2 regions of the Ensifer sp. EB106-05-01-XG146 genome follow, and region 2 is predicted to be linked to the other one. Evidence: predicted binding sites of a transcription regulator. Region 2 holds the regulator's gene; the other holds the start of a gene.

Region 1 (7,157 bases), 750 kb from region 2:
TGCCTTCGATGGCGGCGATGTTGCCGTTGCCGAACTTCATGTGGAAGACGCGGTCGCCGACCGAGAAACGCGAGGGTTCGGTGGCCGTCGATTTCGCCACCAGCTCGCCGTCGATCGTGCGGCCGCGCGGGCCGCTTTCGCCGTAGCCGATGCGCTCGACCGCATGGCCGGAGCGGGTGCCCCAGTTGTCGCGGGTGGCGTCGGAGCGGTGCTGCTGGGCGCGCTTCCAGCCGGGCGTGGAGTAGTTGTTCTGGAAGGGATCAGCCTTGTCGAAGCGCGACTGGCCGTAGCCGCCACGACCATAGCCGCCATAGGATTGTTCATTCTCGGCCACGTCCACATGGGCGAGCGGCAGCTCCTCGAGGAAGCGTGACGGCATGGTCGACTGCCAGAGGCCGTGGATGCGGCGGTTGGAGACGAACCAGATGTGGCAGCGATGCTTGGCGCGGGTGATGCCGACATAGGCGAGGCGCCGTTCTTCCTCAAGGCCGGAGCGGCCGCCCTCATCAAGCGCGCGCTGGTGCGGGAACAGGCCTTCCTCCCAGCCGGGCAGGAAGACGGTATCGAACTCCAGGCCCTTGGCCGAGTGCAGCGTCATGATCGAGACGGCATCGAGGTTCTCGTTCTGCTCGGCATCCATGACCAGAGCGACGTGTTCGAGGAAGCCGCGCAGGCTCTCGAAGGCTTCCATCGAGCGGATGAGTTCCTTCAGGTTTTCCAGCCGTCCGGGGGCTTCCGCCGTCTTGTCGTTCTGCCACATGGCCGTATAGCCGCTCTCGTCGAGGATCTGCTCGGCAAGCTCGGTGTGCACGGTCGTTTCAAGCAGGCTCTGCCAGCGGCGGAAATCGGTGACGACGTCGAACAGTGCCTTGCGCGCCTTCGGCTTCAGCTCGTCGGTCTCGATGATCTCGGAGGCCGCCGCCAGCATCGGGATGTCGCGGGCGCGGGCATAGTCGTGCAGCGTGCGCACGGTGGTGTCGCCAAGACCGCGCTTCGGCGTGTTGACGATGCGCTCGAAGGCCAGATCGTCGGCCGGCTGGCAGACGAGGCGGAAATAGGCCATGGCATCGCGGATTTCGAGGCGCTCGTAGAAGCGCGGGCCGCCGATGACGCGGTAGTTGAGGCCGAGCGTGACGAAGCGGTCTTCGAATTCGCGCATCTGGAACGAGGCGCGCACAAGGATCGCCATGTCGTTGAGCTTGTGGCTCTTGCGCTGCAACTGCTCGATCTCTTCGCCGACGGCGCGGGCTTCCTCTTCGGAATCCCAGGCGGCGTGCACCTGCACCTTCTCATCATCCGGATCGGTGCGGTCGGTAAAGAGCGTCTTGCCGAGGCGGCCCTCGTTGTGGGCGATCAGGTGACCGGCAGCGCCCAGAATGTGCTCGGTCGAGCGGTAGTTGCGCTCAAGCTTGATCACCTTGGCGCCCGGGAAATCCTTTTCGAAGCGCAGGATATTGTCCACTTCCGCGCCGCGCCAGCCATAGATCGACTGGTCGTCGTCGCCCACGCAGCAGACGTTCTGCGGTACGCCCTTGGGGCGCTGGGCAAGCAGCCGCAGCCACATGTACTGCGCCGTGTTGGTGTCCTGGTACTCGTCGACGAGAATGTAGCGGAACTTGTCGTGATAGTCCTTCAGCACATCCGCATGCATGCGGAAGATGCGGATCGGGTGCAAAAGAAGATCGCCGAAGTCGCAGGCGTTCAGCGTCAAGAGCCGGTTCTGGTAGGCAGCATAGAGTTCGCGGCCCTTGCCGTTGGCAAAGGCGCGGGCGTCTCCCTCGGGGATCTGGGCGGGATCGAGGCCCTTGTTCTTCCAGCCGTCGATCATGCCGGCAAACTGCTTGGCCGGCCAGCGCTTGTCGTCGATGCCTTCGGCCTGGATGAGCTGCTTGATCAGCCGCACCACGTCATCTGTGTCGAGAATGGTGAAATCGGAACGCAGGCCGACGAGCTCGGCGTGGCGGCGCAGCAGCTTGACGCCGATCGAGTGGAAGGTGCCGAGCCAGGGCATGCCTTCGACCGCATGGCCGACGAGCACGCCGATGCGCTCCTTCATCTCGCGTGCCGCCTTGTTGGTGAAGGTCACCGCCAGGATCTGCGAGGGAAAGGCGCGGTTGGTCGAAAGGATATGGGCGATGCGGGTCGTCAGCACCCGGGTCTTGCCGGTGCCGGCGCCGGCAAGCACGAGCACGGGGCCATCGAGCGTCTCGACCGCTTCGGACTGTTCCGGGTTGAGGCCGGAGAGATAGTCCGGGCGCGGCTGGGCGCGATCGCGCGCCGCCATGGCGCGCGCGGCGATGCCGCCCGTTGCCGGAATACCTGCGGGGGCGGGCTGCTGCTTGCGCGGCGCCGGCTCCTCGTCGAAGAAGGGAATATCGTCGAAACCACTCATCATGCGGCTCAATGTAGTGATTCGGTGGGGAAAGGCCAGAAAGGATGTTCTTCTTTTATTCCGTTTTCTGCGCCAGCCGCACCAAGCCTGTGGAAAGACAGGCGATTTCGAGACCGCTTATTCTTGGTCGCGCGGTCTATTCTTTTGTCTTGTCGAAGGCGGTATCCACAGGCACCTGCAGCGCCGTCGCCAACTGGTTGGTGCGTGCGGCAAGCGAGATCACCCTGAGCAGGTCCGCATGCTCGGCGTCGGTCATGCCTTTCGCCCTTGCCGCCGCCGTATGGGAATGGGCGCAGTAGCCGCAGCCATTGGTGACGGAGACGGCGATATAGAGCATCTCCTTGACCAGCGGATCGAGCGCCGAGGGCGTTGCCATCACCGCCTTCACGTCGCGCCAGGTCTGTTCCAGGAGCTCCGGATCGAAGGCGAGCCACAGCCACATATTGTTGATGAAGTCGGATTTGCGGGTGGTGCGAATGTCGTCGAACACGGCTTTGACACGCGGATCGGCTTCCGGGTTCTGAGGCGGGGATACGGTGCTCATGGGGCTCCTTCGCTGTTGTTCTCGGCGGTTGTGTGCGGGCCGGCCGGTCGCCTGAAGCGGTGACGATAGCCGACGTCGCGGCGATTGCCAGCGCTGCGTTTTGGGGAAGCCGTCGCCGATGCGTTCAGTTGGGGATTTCGTTGCAGGGCTGATTGTTCGAGCCGAAGGGTCCGGTCGTAAACAGCACGCCCTTGCTCGAGCCCTGATAGGCGTTGCCGTTCTGCGTGACGATGAAGACCCTGCGGCCGCAAAAGCCCGTCGGCTGCGCGGCAACCACGCGCGTCTGGCCACTGGCGTCAGTGACGGTCTTGGGGTTGCAGGCGCCATAGGGCGTGTCGGCCATGCGAACGGTTGCCGTCGAGCTGCGGCTGAGCGGCGCGGAACTGCCGGGTGGGTATGTGCCCGAAGCCGTGCCTGCAGCGGCCACGGTCGATTGCGTGATCTGAAAATCTGCCGTGCTGTCGTCGTAGCGGCACCGCTTGATGGCCCAGATCCAGACGGCAATGTCGCGCACACCGCTCTCGGGGTCTTCGGCCGAAGCCGCGATGGTGAGCGGCGCCAGGTCGGGAACACTTCGGCGGCGGTTGCAGCAGCTGCTGTCGTTGAAGACCGGGTCGGGATTGCCATGGTCATCCAGGATGCCGGTGATCTCGAGTTTCGTGGTCGGGCCGGTCTTGTCGTCCGCCTGGACAGTCACGGTCTGACACCCCGCAAGAAGCAGGCCCATGGAGACGAGCGCAAATGTCAGGCAAAATGCATGCGGCCCCATGACGACCCCCGCCATTGTCCGTACCGCTGCCCAAGATACTCCCGAAGACTTTTGCCCGCAAACAAGCGCCTTCCTTTGCCGCGCTCGATCAACCCCGCGGCATCGTTGCCGTCCACAAACGATGCGCGTCCTTCAGCACCTTCCTCTGTCGCTATCGCAACCTCGTCGAACGCTTCGTCAGCACTCAGGCACTTCCGTGCCGTCGTCACCGGCTTCGACAAGCACAGCGAAAACGACCTTGCTCTCGTCAAACTCGCTTCAGCCAAAACCTGGTTGTGCTCTATAGGTCGGTGACCTAGAAGAAGCCTCGAACGCTCGGAGCGGCGTTCAGGCAGGAGCCCGACCATGATCAAGATGAGCGTCTACTATCCGGCCGATGGCGGCTCGAAGTTCGATCACGACTACTACCGCACCCGCCACATGCCACTGATCCAGGAACGGCTCGGCGATGCCTGCCTGCGCTACGAGATCGATAAGGGCCTTGCGGGTCGCGAGCCTGGAAGCGCGCCGGGGTTCGTCGCGGCGTGCCACGTCTACTCGCCGAGCCTCGAGACATTCCAGGAGGCGTTAGGTCCCCACCGCGCCGAGATTGCCGCGGATGTCGCCAACTATACGGACATCGCGCCCATCGTGCAGATCAGCGAAGTCGTTGGAGGGTAGGGTGCTTTGGCGCACCATGACCCATGGTGGCGCAGCCGGTGCGGAACCGGTTGACGGTCGGGGACATGTGGTTGCCGTCGAAGCGTAAACGACCTTGCTCTCGTCAGTCTAGCTTCAGCCAAAACCTGGTTGTGCTCTATAGGTCGGTGACCTAGGCCAGCGCGAAGACGCGGGCCGGGCCGCCGGTGCCGCCGCGGTGCTTCGGTGCGCCGAGGATGAGGGTTGCGCCCTTGACCGGCAGCTTGTCGAGATTGGCTGCTGCCTCCAGCCCCCAGCGACCCTCCGGCAGCCAGGCGTAATGCGTGGCGAAATCGGGCGAGGGGCCATGGTCGAGCGACAGCGTATCGACGGCGATACCGGCTGCCTTGCTTTCCTCGATCAGATATTTGGCCGCCTCGACGTGGAAGCCGGGGAAATGCAGCTTGCCGCCGCCATCGGCATTGCGGAACTTGTCCGTGCCCAGATGCGCGCCCCAGCCCGACAGCATGGCGACGCAGGCGTTTTCCGGGATCTCGCCATTGGCGGCGACCCAGGCCTTGAGGTCGTCGGGCGTCACCTGCGCATCGGCATCGGCCTCAGCCTTCTTTCTGATATCGACAATCACCAGCGGCACCACCAGCTTGTCGACGGGCAGTTCGGCGACCGAGAGGCCATCGGCGGAAAAGTGCAGGGGCGCGTCGACATGGGTGCCGGTGTGTTCGTTCACCCGGAGCTCGAACATGTTGAACTTGTCTTTTGCGTAGTTGAACTTCTCCTCGCGGAAGAACTGCTGCTGGCCGAAGAAGGTCGGGAAATCTTCGTGCAACTCGTGGGTCAGGTCGGTGACGCTTGAATGCCCCTGCGCCAGCGCCGGCGGGGCCGCGCCCACGCTTGCGGCGGCAAGACCCGCGGTTCCGACCGCGGCGGCTTTGAAGAAGCTGCGGCGCGAGAGCATGCGCTCTTTCACCGTTTCCATAACACAGGCATCGCACATCGACTTCTCTCCCCCAAGAGGCCTGAAGACAGGCGCAAAGCCGGCCGAAACACGCTGCCGGCGGTTGCAGGATAGCGCAGTGTCGGCGGCTGTAAACGGTAATTCTCTAGTGAATTTCTGGACAAAGCTGCGAGGCGTCGAGCGAAGCCCCCGTGCGTCATCATCCCGCCAACAAATTCGCTTTTATTACAATTGCGTAATGATGGTATTCTGTCGTTGCCCCGACACGCGCGAACAGGGATACTCCGCGCACAATCGGAACGAACCGCCGGCCGCGCCGCGCTGGGGCGTGTTTTATGTTTAATTCGGAGACTTGAATGCGGGTTTGGAAACAGCTTGCGGTGAGCGCCGCTGTGCTTCTCGTGGGCGCAGCCGTCTGGGTGCGTTTTGTGCCTGGTGCTGGTGAAACGCTGGCGGCGATTGGTGTTTCGCATCCGCTGATTGATGCCTTGTCCAAGCCGGGCGCCGGTGGCGGCGAGGGCGGCGAACGCGGCAATGGCCGCGGGCAGGGCGGCAACAACGCCATTCTCGTCATGGTCCGGCCTTCGGGCACGTCTGTTGTCAACGACCGGCTGAACGCGATCGGCAACGGCGAGGCGATCCATTCCGTCACCGTGACGCCGACGGCAACCGGCAACCTCACCGAAATCCTCGTGCGCTCCGGCGAAAAGGTGTCGCAGGGTCAGGTCATTGCCAAGCTCGACAGCGACGACCAGAAGATTGCTGCCGACCAGGCGAGGCTGACACGTGACAGCGCACGCGAAAAGGTCGAGCGCTACCGCAACCTGAGCACCGCCCGCGCGGTGACAGCCGTGGACGTGCGTGACGCCGAAATCGCCATGCAGACCGCCGAGCTGGCGCTGAAGACCGCAGAGCTCGACCTCAAGCGCCGCGACATCGTGGCGCCGTCGAAGGGCGTCGTCGGCATCATCACCGTCAATGTCGGCGACTACGTCACGACCACGACGCCGATTGCCGTCGTCGACGACCGCTCGGAAATCCTCGTCGATTTCTGGGTGCCCGAGCGCTTCGCCAACAAGATCTTCGTCGGCCAGCCCGTCACCGCCTTCGCCATCGCCCAGCCGGGCAACCAGCTCGACGGTGCGATCCACGCGATCGACAACCGCCTCGATCAGGCGAGCCGGACGCTGCGCGTGCGCGCACGGCTTGAAAACCCCGACGACAAGCTGAGGGCGGGCATGTCCTTCTCGGTCACCGTGGCCTTTGACGGCGACACCTATCCGACGGTCGATCCGCTGGCGATCCAGTGGAGTTCGGAAGGCTCCTATATCTGGCGCGTCTCCAGCGACAAGAGCGAGAAGGTGCCGGTGAAGATCATTCAGCGCAACCCGGACAAGGTGCTGGTGGACGCCGCACTGTCGGAAGGCGACGAGATCGTCACCGAAGGCGTGCAGCGCCTGCGCGACGGCGGCGCCGTGCGCATCGCCGGCCGCGAGAACAAGCAGGAACCGCAGAAGGTTGCGGAGGAAACCAAGTGAGCGGCGGCGACAGTCAGGCAAGCGGCCATGGTGCCGGCCAAGGCAGCGCCGGCGGCCAGATGTCGGCCCGCGAACGCGGCAAGACCGGCTTTACGGCACTCTTCATCCGCCGGCCGATTTTCGCGCTGGTGGTCAACACGCTGATCGTCGTTGCCGGCCTTGCGGCCTGGAACGGCATCGAGATCCGCGAACTGCCGCAGGTCGACCAGCCGGTCATCTCGGTGACGACGACGCTCGATGGTGCCGCACCCGAGACGATGGACCGCGAAGTAACGTCGGTCGTCGAAGGGGCGGTCTCGCGCGTGCAGGGCATCCGCGAC
Region 2 (7,157 bases):
GATGGGGACCGATGGCCAAAGCCACTACGAAACGTCGACGCCGCAGTTCGGGCCGAAGCACCAGCAAACAGGGCGGCATGGCGCCGTGGTATCTGGCCGCAGCGCTCACCCTTGGCGGCGTCATGGCCCACGACCATCGCGCCGAGTTGCGGCACTGGCCGGTGGTTTCCGATGTCATGGCCTTTGCATCGCGATCGGAAACGAAGCCGAAGCCTCAGCGCGCGGTTCCTGAAGCGCAGGAGCGCGTTGCGCAGCAGGCGGATAGGCACAAACCAAATCCGAAGCCCAACCCGGCGACGAAGGTTGTCCTGGCCGCCCCGGTGCCGTCGGTGAATGTCGGCGTCACGCCGCCAACCCCTCTCGTGCGGCCGAATGAAGAGGTGAAGACGGCATCCATCCGTACCGATCAGTTCTATTTTTGCGGCATTCGCAACGACAACTGCGTGATCGATGGCGCGACCTTCGTCTTCCATGGCGAGACGATCCGCGTCGCCGATGTCGATGCACCGCGAATCCGCCAGGCAAGCTGCGACAAGGAGCGTTCGCGCGGCTTCTACGCCAAGCAGCGCCTGCGCGAATTGCTGAATGCAGGCGACTTCAGGCTGATCTCGGCGGGAGGGCGATCAGATGCCAAGGCCGGCGAGAAACTGCGCCTGGTCACCCGCGGTGACCAATCTCTTGGACGTGTACTCGTTTCCGAGGGGCTCGTGCGGCCGTGGGAAGGGCGCCCGACGCCCTGGTGCTGAGATCAGCTGGGAGACGATCGGCGGACATCGTCGATCGTTCTGTGGAAAGTATCCGTCCTGCAATTCGACGGCGCGTTTTTCAGAAAATGCCTCTTGCGGTTTTTCTGCAATCATTCTAAATCCGCGCCAACGCTTGGTTATCCGAGCTGTGAGGCCTCGTGGCGGAGTGGTGACGCAGAGGACTGCAAATCCTTGTACCCCGGTTCAATTCCGGGCGAGGCCTCCAAAAATCTCACCTCGTTAAATTTGGTTTGGCGTTCTGCCTTAGGGCAGCGCGGTAAAATTCGCGACACGTCCGCGCAAGCCACGTCTCCTATGCCTCCGTCGGATCTTATCGCTTCGGTGAATTCGGTAGAGGGGGAACGATGACTCCGCTGAGATCAACCGCATCGGTAGCGTCCGTCAACATTAAGAACGGAGGCAATGGCATCAATGAAAAAGAGACTGATCCTGACGGCGTTGGCGTGTTTTGCGGCGACCGCTATGGAGGCGCGCGCGGACGACCTGGTTTTCCAGCTGAAGAACAACACCGGCGCGGTACTGACGAATTTCTATACGTCGCCGGTCGGCGTCAATGAATGGGAAGACGATGTTTTCGGTCGGCAGGTCCTGAACCCCGGCGAGAGCATGGAGATCACCATTGCCGACGGGCGGGACGTCTGCAAATACGACATGCGATTCGAATTCGAGGAAGGCTCGGCCCTCGATACGACCGAGGACACGCAGGATCTCTGCGAACTCGGCGAATACACGATCCACGAATAAGCGATCTGGATTTCAGGTCGCCTTAAATGGAAAGAGCCTCGCCACTTTCAGTGGCGAGGCTCTTTTGATTCGGCGTTCTGCCTGGAATTCAATGGTAGCGGCGGATCAGCCCGACGAGCTTGCCCTGGATTTTCACGCGATCCGGTCCGAAAATGCGCGTCTCGTAGGCGGGGTTGGCCGCTTCGAGCGCAATCGACGCGCCCTTGCGACGGAAGCGCTTCAGCGTCGCTTCCTCGTCGTCCACGAGCGCCACGATGATGTCGCCGGGATTGGCCGAGTTGCCGTTGCGGATGATCACCGTGTCGCCATCGAAGATGCCGGCCTCGATCATCGAATCGCCCTTTACTTCGAGGGCGTAATGCTCGCCGCTGCCGATCATGTCGAGCGGAACGGTAATGTCATGGGTGTTGTTCTGGATCGCCGAGATCGGCACGCCGGCAGCGATGCGGCCCATCACCGGGACGGAAACAGACGTGCTTTCGGCGACCGGCGCCGGCTTCGGCGTGGCAGGAGCGGCGGCCGGCGGCTTTCCGAGGCTGCCCTCGATCACGCTCGGCGAGAAGCCTCTGCGCGGCTGTTGCTGGCCGGCGGCGTAGGCTTCCGGAAGCTTGATGACTTCGAGCGCGCGCGCCCGGTTCGGCAACCGGCGAATGAACCCGCGCTCTTCGAGCGCCGTGATCAAACGGTGAATGCCGGACTTCGACGCCAGGTCGAGCGCATCCTTCATTTCATCGAAAGACGGCGGTACGCCCGACTCCTTCATGCGTTCGTGGATGAACAGAAGCAATTCCTGTTGCTTGCGGGTCAGCATGGCACGTCGCTCCAGAGGCGTGAAACAAATCAAGAACAGACACTATCTGTTCCATATGTGTTCCGCAAGTGCCTAAAATTCCGTGAATTCAGGCAATTGGCTGCTTCTGTGGGGGCGATTGGTCACTTTTGCGGGAGCGGGGCGGTTTTCGGCGACGGTTGCGTCCCAAAACAGCGCCGGGCAGGCCGGTCGCGCGCGTGATTCGAACGAATCGCGGCTCTCTTCGCGGAGAGACTTAAGTCGCTTGCGAGGCCGAGCAGGCGTCTTCGAACTCCTTCACCGTTTCGGCGCTGTTGTCTTCCGGAAGCACTGCGTCGGCCGCATCGGTCGCAACGGGCGTATCGCCGTCATAAACGAAGGACTGGATGTAGAACGCGAGCGCGCCCTTCCAAACATTGCGTCCATCGATCTGATGGCACGGCACGGCCCGTTCGAAATCGGTCTGGAGTTCATCCACCGTCGCGGCACTGAGCTTGACGTCAGGCATATTGGGCGATGCGACTATCGAAGCGAGAAGCAGGGCGGCAAGCACGGTGATCGTCCACTTGATGAAGGGGTGGGACTACGGGTTGGTAAACGATGTGAACCGCGCTTTCGTTCCGAAGTCCAGCAAGCATGGCGATCACTCTGCCATGTTCAACAGCTCTTTGCCCGCAGGCTGTGGCTGATTTGCGCCAGCCGCTCCATCTCAACCTCGTCTCGGCCGTTCTTCATGGACCGGCGCGGAGAATGCATCGGAGCTGCCAGCTTTCGCATCGGGCCTGGGGCGCGCAAAAATCCCTGCGGGGAAGGGCCTTCACCGTCTCGACAGGCCTCTAAAAAAAGATAACTTTGCGTGGAAAGTGGGGTGGTTGCATGCATAGATTGTCGTTGGTGGTGCTCGGCCTGTTGCTCACGGCTGGAGCGGCGTCTGCCGAAGAAGGGCGTTCGAATATCTGGAAACGGATCAACGCCTGGACGGTGGGATCCGATCCTTCCCTGGGAGGCTCGTGTTACGCGGCGACGAGCTATGACGCCGGCGCTATCCTTCGTATCGGCTTTTATCCGCGGGGATCGACGAACCTGGCGTTTCTTTCGATCGGCAATGCCGAATGGAAATCCATCGAGCCGCAGCGGGAATACGATGTTGCCTTGCAGCTCGACCGTGGTCGTCAGTGGCCGGCCGTTGCGTTCGGTGTTGATCTGACCGGCGCCAAGGCCCTTGTCGTCAACTTTTCCAACACCGACTTCTTTACCGAGTTCGTTCGCAAGAACACCTTGGCGCTGGCCTTCGAGGGGCGCGTCGTCGCGAGCCTCAGCCTGCGTGATTCGATGAAGGCGGTAAGCGAGATGTTCAAGTGCCAGGAGGCGGTGAGCGCCTTGATCCCGAATGGCGATCAGGGAGCGGCGAACGATCCCTTTGCGGGCGCCGGTGGCAATGCGCCGAACAACGATCCCTTTGCCGGCGGCGGCCAGACCAAGTCATCGAAAGATCCTTTCGCCATGTGATGGGCAGTCCGCTTGCCGCGGAGAGGTGAATATTCCTAAAATATTGCCTGGGATCGGCTAGGCACCCTCGACAGCGATGCGGGGACCTATCAAAATGCGGGCAAACGGGGGTTTTGCATGCGTAGATTGCTGGTCGGATTGGTAAGCTGTCTGATCGCCGCGGGATCGGCCGCGGCTGAGGAGTCCGAAATCATCAAGTGGAAGGATGTCGACGGCTGGACCGTTGCTTCCGACACCTCGATGGAGGGCTCCTGCTTCATCTCGTCGGTATTCGACGGCGGGGTCACCTTGCGCCTTGGGTTCTATCCCAAGGGCTCCGAGTCGCCGCTCTATATGAGCTTCGCCAGCGACGACTGGAGGTCGCTCGAGGTCGGCAAAGAGTACGACCTGACCTTCCACTTCGACAAGACCGATCCCTGGAGCGCTTCGGCGACCGCTGCCGGTGATGCGAGCGGAAAGTTTCTGTTCGTGAACGTCACCGACGCCGAGTTCCTGACGGGCTTCGTGCGCAAGCGGGCCTTGGCCATCGCGTTTGAAGATCGCGTCATCGCGAATCTCAGCCTGCGCGGCACCGGCCCGGCGGCCGACGAGCTGATGAAATGCCAGCGGGCGGTCGACGAGATTATCGCCGACGAGGGCCGCAAGTCCAAGGAGAAGAAAGCCGACCCGTTCAGTGCACCGAGCGAGAAGCGATCGGCGCGGGATCCGTTCAGCCTCTGAAAACAGGTGGCCACGGGATCGGGCAGCGTTTCGCGAAGGCCGGACGGTGGCTTAGCATGGTGGTGTCCCCAGAGAGACTCGAACTGGCGATCTGCTGATGACAAATCAGCCGCTGTTCCGATACCTCGGCAACCGGGCACCTACTGATCGTTTTGGTGGAGCCGAAGGGAGTCGAACCCTCGACCTCCGCAGTGCGATTGCGGCGCTCTCCCAACTGAGCTACGGCCCCGTAGCATTCAGTCAACACGACCGGCGCCGATCCTGTCAATACGCGCGCCAGCGCGCCCGCTCGAACGCCGTTGCACGATATGCGTTGTTCGATCCGGCCGGGCGCCGAAGGCGGTCGGTCTCTGAACCGCTTCTGCACTCCACCCATTGTCGAACTCTGCCGGCGGGTTTACGCTGCAACCTGACGATGGCGCTACGTGAACCGCGTTGAAGTGTTGGCGGTATACGCCAAGCAGGAAATGACGTCCGGGCACTGGCTGTGAGCGCCATGATGCTCGAGCCAATTACACGATTTTCGTATGTGAGATAGGCCCCTGCCGGCCCACTGTTCCCATAAGAAACCTCTCCGTGGCCCGGCGATTGGAGGAGGATTGGCAAATGGCTCAGGCGATGAAGGCAGCCGTCGTTCGGCAATTCGGCGCGCCCCTGACGATCGAGGAAGTGGCAGTGCCCACGCCGCAGCCGGGACAGATCCTGGTGAAATACGAAGCAACGGGCGTTTGCCATACCGATCTCCATGCTGCAAATGGCGACTCGCCGGTGAAGCCCAGCCCACCGTTCATTCCCGGGCACGAGGGGGTCGGCTATGTCTCGGCGGTCGGCGCCGGTGTCAAAAGAGTGAAAGAGGGCGACAGGGTCGGCGTTCCCTGGCTTCACAGCGCCTGCGGCTACTGTCCGCATTGCCGCACCGGTTGGGAGACGCTGTGTGCGGCCCAGTCGAACACGGGATACTCGGTCAACGGGACGTTCGCCGAATATGGCCTGGCGGATCCTGATTTCGTCGGCAGCCTGCCCAATGGGCTGGAGTTCGGTCCTGCCGCGCCGGTTCTGTGTGCCGGGGTCACCGTTTACAAGGGGTTGAAGGAAACGGAAGTCCGTCCCGGTGAATGGGTTGCCATCTCCGGCATCGGGGGGCTTGGCCACATGGCCGTGCAGTACGCAAAGGCGATGGGCATGCATGTCGTCGCGGCGGACATCTTCGACGACAAGCTGGCACTTGCAAAGCAATTGGGCGCCGACCTGACAGTCAACGGCAAGGCCAAGGATGCGGTCGAGCAGGTGATCAAGGCCACCGGCGGCGTGCATGGAGCGCTTGTGACTGCAGTCTCGCCCGCTGCGATGGAACAGGCGTTCGGTTTCCTGCGTTCGCGCGGCACCATGGCGCTCGTCGGCCTGCCCCCAGGTATGATCTCGGTGCCGGTCTTTGAGACTGTTCTTAAGCGCATCACCGTGCGTGGATCGATCGTCGGCACCCGCCAGGACCTGGAAGAGTCGCTCCAGTTCGCCGCTGAAGGCAAAGTCGCGCCGCATTTCTCGTGGGATAGCCTCGAGAATATCAACGAGATCTTCCGCCGCATGGAAGCCGGGAAGATCGACGGTCGCATCGTGATGAGCCTGCAGTAGTCGACTTTGACAGGCCCGGCTGGTCGAGGCTCGCCGGGTCCGTGTCGATGCCTAAGGGACACGTGTCGAGCATTTACTCTTATGCGCCTTCCTTAGATCGCCGGTCACCAGAGGGCCGTCGGGCGAGATGCCGATAGACCTTTTGCAGAAAGGAAATGGCAATGAGCAAAGGCATGTTCTCAGACCAGCATGCACTGTCCAGGCGCGATCTCCTGCTAGTGGCGGGAACTGCGGCGGCCACGCTAACAGCCTACAGTCATGCTGCCCGTGCTGCGCCAGGCCCAAGCAACCTCGTGATCGACGACGTGAAGCAGGATGAGGACGTCTTTGCCTATATCAGCAGGATCAAGGGCGGCTTTGACGAGACGACCTATCGGCAGGTTCTGGGATGCGCGAATGCGTTCAAGGAAGGAGACCAGACGATCGCCGTGGCTGCGGAAAATGATACGTCCCGAACGAACGCCCGAGCCCTCCTGGCAAGAACGAAGATCGCAGACCTCGATCAGCACCCGCTGTTTGAGGACGATCTGCAACGACTGATTTGGCAGACCACCGACAGGGCTCAACAAGAAAAGCTGAAAGATTGGACGATGGGCCAGCTGAAGGAATTTCTTCTGACCAAATCGGAAGATGAGATCAAAGGCGTCATGCATGGCCTGACCAGCGATACCATCGGCTGCGTGCCGAAGCTGATGAGCAATGAAGAGTTGATCGCCGTCAGCCAGAAGATTTTCAATGTCATGCCCGGCACCAAGTTGGGCGCCAAGGGATACATGGGCGCACGTATCCAGCCGAATTCGCCGACCGACCACCCCGACGACATCATGTGGCAGGTCTTCGATGCGTTTTCCTATGCGACCGGCGACATCGTCATCGGCACCAACCCGGTGGACAGCACCGTCGACAGCGTCGTCACGGTGGAGCGGGCGCTCAAGGACATCGTGGATACGTTCAAGCTGGTCGACGTCATTCCGTGGTGCGTGCTCGCTCACATC

Evidence for each region. Region 2 encodes LexA, which represses DNA repair genes until DNA is damaged. Its sites were predicted from a motif close to TGTTCNNNNTGTGTTCNG; they were not measured.
Region 1: AC3WVQ_RS11245 (ATP-dependent helicase) is a predicted target of LexA. The motif match lies at 2,438-2,455, and genes of this name have one in related genera.

What each region holds. Positions count from the first base shown of each region.
Region 1 is NZ_JBYTDX010000001.1:2,246,475-2,253,631, reverse strand. Features, by position in the region: gene AC3WVQ_RS11245 (ATP-dependent helicase) at 1-2,395, opposite strand, end outside; gene AC3WVQ_RS11240 (carboxymuconolactone decarboxylase family protein) at 2,529-2,936, opposite strand; gene AC3WVQ_RS11235 (hypothetical protein) at 3,061-3,705, opposite strand; gene AC3WVQ_RS11230 (EthD family reductase) at 4,051-4,365, shown strand; gene AC3WVQ_RS11225 (cyclase family protein) at 4,517-5,338, opposite strand; gene AC3WVQ_RS11220 (efflux RND transporter periplasmic adaptor subunit) at 5,656-6,837, shown strand; gene AC3WVQ_RS11215 (efflux RND transporter permease subunit) at 6,897-7,157, shown strand, end outside.
Region 2 is NZ_JBYTDX010000001.1:1,498,480-1,505,636, forward strand. Features, by position in the region: gene AC3WVQ_RS07420 (thermonuclease family protein) at 12-746, shown strand; tRNA gene AC3WVQ_RS07425 (tRNA-Cys) at 899-972, shown strand; gene AC3WVQ_RS07430 (hypothetical protein) at 1,170-1,511, shown strand; gene lexA (transcriptional repressor LexA) at 1,600-2,322, opposite strand; gene AC3WVQ_RS07440 (hypothetical protein) at 2,558-2,854, opposite strand; gene AC3WVQ_RS07445 (hypothetical protein) at 3,193-3,810, shown strand; gene AC3WVQ_RS07450 (hypothetical protein) at 3,937-4,530, shown strand; tRNA gene AC3WVQ_RS07455 (tRNA-Ala) at 4,684-4,759, opposite strand; gene adhP (alcohol dehydrogenase AdhP) at 5,137-6,162, shown strand; gene AC3WVQ_RS07465 (ethanolamine ammonia-lyase) at 6,324-7,157, shown strand, end outside.